One region of the Streptomyces griseoaurantiacus genome, then DNA from elsewhere that is predicted to be linked to it. Evidence: riboswitches for the same ligand, from Rfam matches in the RefSeq annotation. Region 1 holds a riboswitch; the other holds the start of a gene.
What was found. Region 1 has a riboswitch for cobalamin ahead of OHB09_RS07300 (cobalamin biosynthesis protein). Riboswitches for the same ligand answer to the same signal wherever they lie in the genome.
Positions count from the first base shown of each region.

Region 2: linked by a shared signal. The riboswitch ahead of OHB09_RS01740 (ABC transporter substrate-binding protein) and the one ahead of OHB09_RS07300 (cobalamin biosynthesis protein) in region 1 are both predicted to bind cobalamin.

Region 1 is NZ_CP108326.1:1,606,435-1,610,851, reverse strand. It holds gene OHB09_RS07305 (cobyric acid synthase) at 1-1,264, opposite strand, end outside; gene OHB09_RS07300 (cobalamin biosynthesis protein) at 1,261-2,235, opposite strand; cobalamin riboswitch at 2,336-2,476, opposite strand; gene OHB09_RS07295 (hypothetical protein) at 2,606-2,821, opposite strand; gene OHB09_RS07290 (inorganic phosphate transporter) at 2,833-4,164, opposite strand; gene OHB09_RS07285 (lysozyme) at 4,299-4,417, opposite strand, start outside.
Region 2 is NZ_CP108326.1:389,302-393,718, forward strand. It holds partial or broken gene OHB09_RS01720 (SDR family NAD(P)-dependent oxidoreductase) at 103-863, shown strand; gene OHB09_RS01725 (DinB family protein) at 971-1,528, shown strand; partial or broken gene OHB09_RS01730 (NADP-dependent oxidoreductase) at 1,576-1,683, shown strand; partial or broken gene OHB09_RS01735 (LysR family transcriptional regulator) at 1,734-1,823, shown strand; cobalamin riboswitch at 1,913-2,033, shown strand; gene OHB09_RS01740 (ABC transporter substrate-binding protein) at 2,082-3,107, shown strand; gene OHB09_RS01745 (FecCD family ABC transporter permease) at 3,104-4,219, shown strand; gene OHB09_RS01750 (ABC transporter ATP-binding protein) at 4,216-4,417, shown strand, end outside.

The DNA of each region.
Region 1 (4,417 bases):
CCCCGTGGTGGATCTCGTACCCCTCGGCCCTCTCGCCGAGGGCGCGGCCGACGGGCCGGGCGAGGGTCTTCTCCCGGGCGAAGCGGACGCGCACGGGCAGCAGCCCGAGGCCGTCCACGCGCCCGGCGCGCGACTCGACCTCGTCCTCGATCTGCTCGCCGAGGATCTGGAAGCCGCCGCAGATCCCGAGGACCGGCCGCCCCTCGGCGGCCCTGCGCCGCAGGGCGTCGGCGAGCCCCCGCTCCCGCAGCCACTCCAGGGCCCGGACGGTGCCGCGCGTGCCGGGCACGATGACGAGGTCGGCGTCGGCCAGTTCCTCCGGCCGGTCCACGAAGCGCACCAGCACACCGGGTTCGGCCGCGAGCGCGTCGACGTCCGTGAAGTTGGACATCAGCGGCAGGGCGCACACCGCCACCCGCAGCACGTCCTCGCCCACCGGCGGCGCGGTGTCCGACTCCCGTACGGTCCCGCGCAGCGAGATCCTCCCCCCCGCTCTCACCTTCGTTCGAGCAGGGGGGACCCCCATGCCGTCCTCCTCGTCGATGCCCAGGCCGTGCCGGAACGGCAGCACGCCGTACGTGGAGCGGCCGGTGAGACCGTGCAGCATGTCCAGGCCCGGCTCCAGCAGCGAGACGTCGCCCCGGAACTTGTTCACGAGGAACCCGGCGACCAGCTCCTGGTCCTTGCGGGAGAGCAGGGCGACCGTGCCGAAGAAGGAGGCGAAGACGCCGCCCCGGTCGATGTCGCCCACGACGAGCACGGGCAGCTTCGCGTTCCGCGCGATCCCCATGTTGACGATGTCGGTCCGGCGCAGGTTGATCTCGGCGGGGCTGCCCGCGCCCTCGCAGATCACCGCGTCGTGAGTGGCGCGCAGTTCGGCCAGCGCGTCGAGCACGACGGAGAGCAACTCCCGCTGCCGGCCGCCGTGGTAGCCGCGGGCGCTCATCTCGCCGACCGGCCTGCCTAGCAGCACCACCTGGCTGCTCCGCTCGCCGCCCGGCTTGAGCAGCACCGGGTTCATCAGCGCGGTCGGCTCGATCCGGCAGGCCTGCGCCTGCATGGCCTGCGCCCGCCCGATCTCGGCGCCCCCCCGTGTGACGAAGGAGTTGAGGGACATGTTCTGCGCCTTGAACGGCGCCACCTTCACGCCCTGCCGCGCCAGCCACCGGCAGATCCCGGCGGTGACGACGCTCTTCCCCGCGTCGGAGGTGGTGCCGGCGACGAGCAGCCCGCCGCCCCTCGGCCGTTCGGTCCCGCCGCTCATGACGTACGTCCCTTCGTCCGGGGCGCGCCGGCGCGCCTCCCGCCCGCGCAGGCGAGCCGGACGCCCGCGCACACGCCCAGCGCGAGCCAGCCGACCCGCCGCGAGAGCCGTGCCGCCCGCTCGATGTCCCCCACCCGCACGGCGCGCCCGGCACCGTTGAGCACCGGGCGGTGCTCCACACGCCCCCCGTACGACAGGGTCCCGCCCAGCCGCACCCCGAGCGCCCCCGCGAAGGAGGCCTCCACGGGACCGGCGTTGGGGCTCGGATGGCGGTGCGCATCCGCCCGCCAGGCCCGTACCGCGCCCCGGGGGTCCGGTCCGGCGGCGGCCGCGAGGACGGCGGTGAGCCGTGCCCCGGGCGCGCCGGCGAGGTCGTCCAGGCGCGCGGAGGCCCAGCCGAACCGCAGATGGCGCACGGAGCGGTGGCCCACCATGGCGTCCAGGGTGTTGACGGCCCGGAAGCCGAGCAGTCCGGGCACCCCGGCGACGGCGCCCCAGACGAGGGCGCCCACGACGGCGTCGGAGGTGTTCTCGGCGACGGACTCCACGACGGCCCGGGCGATCCCCTCGGCGTCCAGGGCCTGCGGGTCGCGCCCGCACAGGTGCGGCAGCCGCGCCCGTGCGGCGTCCACGTCACCGCTCTCCAGCGCCCGTCCGACGGCCCGCGCCTCGCGGATGAGCGAGGTGCCGCCGAGGACCGCCCAGGTGGCGCTCGCGGTCAGGGCGAGGGAGGCGGCGGGGGAGTGGCGTACGGCGCGTACGGCAAGAGCCCCGAGCGCGGTGGCACCACCGGCGCACACGAGGGTGTGCAGTGCGCCCCAGCCTCGGTGGTCACGCCACAGCACGCGCTCCACGGCTGCCGCGGCCCGCCCGAACACGGCGACGGGATGCCCGCGGCGGGGATCGCCGAGGAGCAGGTCACCGAGGAGGCCGGCGGTGGCGCCGTACGCGTGGAGGCGTTCGGCACCCACGGGGTCAACCGGCCGTGGGATCGGTCAGGTTGTCGCTGGTGAACCTCGGTCGGCAGCCGCGCATGGCGAAGTGTCCTCACTCAGGGTGTCCACGCCCTGGTTCGACGAGATGGGCGGTGAGAGTTCCTGGCTCCCGGGATGGCTACCCCGGTGACAGTGGCGGGACCGCGCCGGATTCACACCGGACTTCCTCTCCTGCCGCCGCATTGGCTTCGGCAGTTCACCACGCCCCCCGACCTCAGTCAACCTGGCCTTGACCTGCTGTGCGGAGTCCCACACGCGCGTTTCCGGGCGCGCGAAAGGGGGGTGGGGGCGGTCGAAGCCGCTCCCACCCCCGCGCGCGCCCTTCACGCCGTCAGGTCACGACGCGTCAGACCACGATCAGATGGATCCCGTACGCCACCGCGGCCGCGCACGCGGCGAAGCACGCGTAGGCCCCCGTGGCGGCGAGCACGGCGCTCCCGCCGCGCGCGGACTCCTTCTTCGTGAGCCCGACGATGCCGAGCGTGAACAGGCCCACCAGTCCCACCGTCACCACGAGCGAGACCCCGAACACTGATCCGAGTGCTGCCCAGTCGATCTTCATCTGTCCGTTCCTCACACCGCGGCGGGACGAGTCGGTTCCGCCGCGGACCCGGTGTCCGGGGCGGGGATGGTGGCCTGCAGTTCTACAACCGGCGTGTTGGCCCCGGCCGTTCCGGCGGTGTCCGCCTCGACGAGTGGGCCCGCCGGCGGCGGCGCCACCGCGGCGATGGCCGCGGTCACGACGCCCGGGGACTCGGCGGGGACACCCCCGTCGGCCTCGGCGGCGTCGATGTCCCCGACGCCGTCGAGGTCGTTGACGTTGTCCACGGTCACCGGCTTGCGCCGGGACAGCACCCAGATCGTGCCCGAACCGGCGAGCAGCAGCGCGCCGGTCACGACCGTGCCCCACGTGCCCTGCTTGGTGAGCACCTCGGCCCCGGCTCCGACCAGACCCGCCGCCGGCAGCGTCAGGCACCAGGCGACCAGCATGCGGGTCGCGGTGGACCAGCGGACCACCCCGCCCCGGCGGCCGAGCCCCGAGCCCATCACCGCGCCCGAGCAGACCTGGGTGGTGGAGAGCGAGAAGCCGATGTGGGAGGAGGCGAGGATCGCCGTCGCCGCACTGGTCTGCGCGGCGAAACCCTGCGGCGGTGCCAGGTCGGTCAGCCCCTTGCCGAGGGTGCGGATGATCCGCCAGCCGCCGAGGTAGGTGCCGAGCGCTATCGCCGTGCCCGCCGAGAGGATGACCCACATCGGCGGGTTGGAGCCGGGGGAGAGGACGCCGCCGGTGACGAGGGCGAGGGTGATGATGCCCATGGTCTTCTGCGCGTCGTTGGTGCCGTGCGCGAGGGAGACCAGCCCGGCCGAGGCGATCTGCCCGGCCCGGTAGCCCTTCGCGGTGGCCTTCCGGTCGGCCCGGTCGCCGATGGCGTACGTGAGCCGGGTGGCGAGCATCGCGGCCAGACCGGCGACGACCGGCGCGGCGACCGCGGGGATGAGGACCTTGGTGACGACGGTCGAACCGTTCACCGAGGACCAGCCGGCCGACATGACCGCCGCGCCGATCAGACCGCCGAACAGTGCGTGGGAGGAACTGGAGGGCAGACCCAGCAGCCAGGTCAGCAGATTCCACAGGATCGCGCCGACGAGGGCGGCGAAGATGACCTCGGTGCGCAGGCCCTCCTCGTCGATGATGCCGCCGGAGATCGTCTTGGCGACCTCCACGGAGAGGAACGCGCCGACGAGGTTCAGCACGGCGGACATGGCCACCGCCGTCTTGGGCCTCAGAGCGCCGGTCGAGATGGTCGTGGCCATCGCGTTGGCCGTGTCGTGGAAACCGTTCGTGAAATCGAACACGAGTGCGGTGACAATCACGATACCCAGAAGGAGCGTGATGTGTTCCATTTACCCAGGCTTCTGTTGGACGTCAGTGGCCCTAGGACCGTAGGCAACCTGGGTGAACGGCAGGTGAACGAGGGCGGGCGGTGCGGTGACCCGAACGGAGTGCCCGGGTTCCGCTTTCGCGCCCCCGCCGCCCCTCAGCCCCGCGCGAACCGCTTCAGCCCGGCGAGGGAGCCGTTGAAGACGTTCTGGTCGCCGGGCAGGGTGCCCGAGGTGGCGTACTGCCAGAACGTCCAGGTCGTCCAGCCGCCGGGCA
Region 2 (4,417 bases), 1.2 Mb from region 1:
GGTACGAACCTGAGGGGAGTCGAGTGACTCGCCTCGCTGTTCAAGGTGCTCGGCCCCTTCCGGTGGCCTCGCTCCGGTGGTTCGCGATGGAGGAGACAGCTCATGACGACCGACAGGATCGCTCTGGTGACCGGTGCGAATCGCGGCCTCGGTCGCAGCGCGGCCGTCGCCCTGGCCGCGCGCGGGATGCGGGTCCTCGTCACCCACCGCGGCGATACCGCCGGCGCCGGGAAGACGGTGGAACAGGTGCGGGCGGCGGGCGGGACCGCCGCTGTTCTCCGGCTGGATCTCAGCGACGTGTCCTCCTTCCCGGCCTTCACCTCGGCGCTGCGCGAGTGGCTGGAACGCTGGGGTGCCTCGCGGCTCGACGTCCTGGTCAACAACGCGGGAGTGGGAATCTTCGGACCGCTGGAGGACGTCACGACCGAGGACTTCGACACGGTGATGGGCGCACCAATGTGCGGGGCACGTTCTTCCTCGTCCAGGCCCTCGTGCCGCTGCTGGCGCAGGGCGGCCACGTCATCAACGTCTCGACGTCGCTGACCCGCCACACCAGCCCCGCCACCTCTGTCTACTCCGCCTCGAAGGCCGCCGTGGAGGCCCTGAGCCGCACCCTCGCCGCGGAACTCGGGCCGCACGGCATCCGGGTCAACTCCCTCGCCCCGGGACCGACCGCCACCGACTTCAACGGTGGGGCGATGCGGGACGACGCCGGGATGCGCCGGGCCCTGGCCGGACAGACGGCGCTCGGCCGCGTCGGCGAACCCGAGGAGATCGGCGACGCCATCGCCACGCTGGCCTCCGAGGGCCTGCGCTGGGTCACCGCCCAGCGCATCGAGGTCTCCGGCGGCGCCCTCCTCTGAGCCCGCGGGCGCGTGCCCGTCGAGCTCCTCGATTTGACAGTGACAGTGAGCAGCCATGCACCGGCGTAGGGGCACAGCCGAGTCTCCGCCCTCTGTAGTGTGCGGAAATGACGAGAAGCGAGCGACTCGCGGACCAGTTGGACTGGTACTGGACCAAGAACCTGCGGCCACGGCTGGAGGGTCTTACCGACGAGGAGTACTTCTGGGAGCCGGTACGCGACTGCTGGAGCATCCGCCCCCGTGGCACGACGTCCGCACCGATGCCGGACGGGGCGGGGGAATGGACGATGGACTCCGCGTCCCCTGCCCCCGTGCCCGCGCCGGTGACCACGATCGCCTGGCGGCTGGCGCACCTCATCGTCTCCTGCCTGGGCCATCGGGTCGGATGGTACTTCGGCGGCCAGGACCTCGATTCCCGGCCGTTCGCCTATGCGGGTACCGCCGACGAGGCGCTGCGACAGCTCGATGAGATGTACGGGAGATGGAACGCGGGAGTCCGCGAGCTCTCGGACGCCGACCTGGACGGTCCGCCCACGGCGGGTCCCGAACGGTGGCCCATGGAGAACCGAGTCCTGCACGTCAACAGGGAGTTGATCCATCACGGCGCCGAGATCGCCCTGCTGCGCGACCTCTATCGCCGGCGGGAGCCGTACGGCGCCGAATGACCGGGAGATGCCGAGCCGATGCCGGCCCCGGAAACGGCCGCTCCACGAGAGCGGGACGGCTCGCTTCGGACGAGACGGTGGTCGACGGCTTCGAGCACATCGTGGACGCGTTCCTGGGCATGCTGCACGGCGAGAACACCGGCAAGATCATCGTTGCGGCACCCCTCTCCGCGATGTCCGCATGGGTGAAGCGCGGCGGCGGCGTGCGGCACAGGACTGGATCCCGAAGGCGACCGTCGAGGCCGAGGACGACGGGGCGGTGCTCTCCCTGGTGAGCGAAGGTCATGGAGTGGCGAGGCCGCGTGCGGGAGCGCCGATCCGCACGCCCTTTCGCCGTCGGCCGGGCGGACCGTAGGATCGCCAGGTCATCGCCGCGACGGGAGACAGGAAGCCGGTGCGAATCCGGCACGGTCCCGCCACTGTGACCGGGGAGCGCCCCTCCGACATGCCACTGCGCGCCGCGCGGGAAGGCGGAGGAAGCGCCGATCCGGGAGTCAGGACACTGGTCCGTCGCGGGCCCGATCCGAGGAGCGCGGACTCCAGGAGGCTTTACGTGTCCCAGTCGATCACCCCTGCCCGCACACGCGGGTTCCTTCGCGCCGCGGCCGCCGCCGTGGCGCTCTCGTCCGTACTGCTGACCACCGGCTGCGGTGCGTCCGACGAGGGCGGCGCGGACGCGGAGGCCACCGCGGCCGTGCCCGCGGGCTTCCCGGTCACCATCGACAACTGCGGCGTCAGGACGACGTACGACAGGCCGCCGTCCCGGGCGGTCACCATCCACCAGCACCCGGCGGAACTCATGCTCGCCCTCGGCCTGAAGAACCGCATGGTCGGCACGGCCTTCCCCGACTCCCCCGTCCTGCCCGAACTGCGGAAGGCGTACGAGGCGATACCCGAACTGGCGAAGAGGGAGCCGTCGTTCGAGAGGATCCTGGACGCCGAACCCGACTTCGTCTACGGCGGCTACGGCAGTGCCTTCGCGAAGAACGAGGGCCGCTCCCGCACGGCGTTCGCCGACGCCGGCATCGACACCTACCTCAACCGCGAGTACTGCGGCAGGAAGCGGGTGACGATGAAGGACACCTACGAGGAGATCCGCACCATCGGCAGGATCTTCGGTGTCCCGGACCGGGCCGGCAAATTGGTCGAGGATCTGCGGGACCGCGTCGGCAAAGCCGCCGCCGAGGTCGAGGGTGCACACGAGGTGCCCGTCTTCGTCTACGACAGCGGCGACAGGAGCGCCTTCACCGCGGGCGGCAGGAGCCTGGGCACGGAACTGATCCGGCTGGCCGGTGGCAGGAACGTCTTCGCCGACCTGGACGACGTCTTCGGTGACGTCTCCTGGGAGCAGGTCGTCGAGCGCCGGCCGGAGGTCATCGCCCTCTACGACTACGCCGGTGCCGGAAGCGTCGAGGAGAAGAAGGAGTTCCTCCTCTCCCGGCCCGCGCTCGCCGACGTACCCGCCATCAGGAACAAGCGGTTCGTCGTCCTGCCCCTGACCGCCACCCTGGTCGGCGTCCGCTCCGCCTACGCGGTCGACGACCTGGCCCGAGGACTGCACCCGGAGAGCTTCCGGTGACCCGGGCAGCCACCGGCACGCCCGTCGAACGGACGGTACGGCGGCGGACCACCGGGCCGGGCGCGGGCCGCCGTACGCGTCCGGCCGTCACGTCGCTGGTGCTCACCGCCCTGCTCCTCGTCTCCGTCACGGCGGGCCTCGCGATCGGCTCCGTGCACGTACCGCCGGGCCAGGTGTGGGGCATCGTGACGCACTCGCTGGGCGCCGACTGGCGGGAGCCGGACTGGTCCCGGGCGCGGGAGACCATCGTGCTGGACGTGCGGGCGCCGCGGGTGCTGCTCGGCGCGGTCACCGGCGCGGGCCTCGCGGTGATCGGCACCGCTCTGCAGGCGCTGGTGCGCAATCCGCTCGCCGAGCCGTACCTGCTCGGCGTCTCCTCCGGGGCGTCGCTCGGCGCGGTCTCGGTACTCGTGTTCGGGTTCACCCTCTTCGGAGCCGCCTCCCTGCCGATGGCCGCCTTCGGGGGCGCCCTGGGCGCGCTCCTGCTCGTGTACGCCACCGCCCGCACCGGCGGACGCATCACCTCCTCGCGGCTGGTGCTGTCCGGGGTGGCGATCGCGGCGATGCTCACCGCGGTCCTCGATCTGCTGCTCCTCACCACCGACCGGGGCAACGAGACCCGCGCGGTCCTCGCCTGGACCCTCGGCGGACTCGGCGGGGTCGGCTGGGGCACGCTGTGGCTGCCGAGCACCGCCCTGCTGCTCGGCATCGGCGTCCTCATGGCGCAGGCCCGCAACCTGAACCTCCTGCTGGCCGGCGAGGAGGCCGCCACCACGCTGGGACTGGACGTGGCCCGCTTCCGCGCCCATCTGTTCGTCCTGCTCTCCCTCGTCACGGGCGTCCTTGTCGCGGCGGCCGGTCCGATCGGGTTCGTCGGCCTGATGACGCCCCACATCGTGCGCCTGTTCGTCGGCGGCGACCACCGCCGGGTCCTGCCGACGGCGGCACTCGCCGGAGCGGTCTTCCTCGTCTGGGCCGACATCGCCGCACGGACGATCGCCGCACCGATGGAGATACCCGTCGGCGTGCTCACGGCCCTGTGCGGTGGCCCCTTCTTCCTGTGGCTGATGCGCCGGGACGCCCGGCGCGGCACCGACCGAGGAGTGGCATGACCGCGACCGACCTGAGCGTCGACGGCGTCACGCTCACCGCCGGAGCACACCACCTGGTGCGCGACGTCTCCCTGACCGCCCGCCCGGGCGAGACCATCGGTCTCGTCGGCCCCAACGGCAGCGGCAAGTCCAGCCTCCTGCGCACCGTCTACCGCGTCCTGCGCCCCGACACCGGCCAGGTCCGGGTCGACGGAGGCG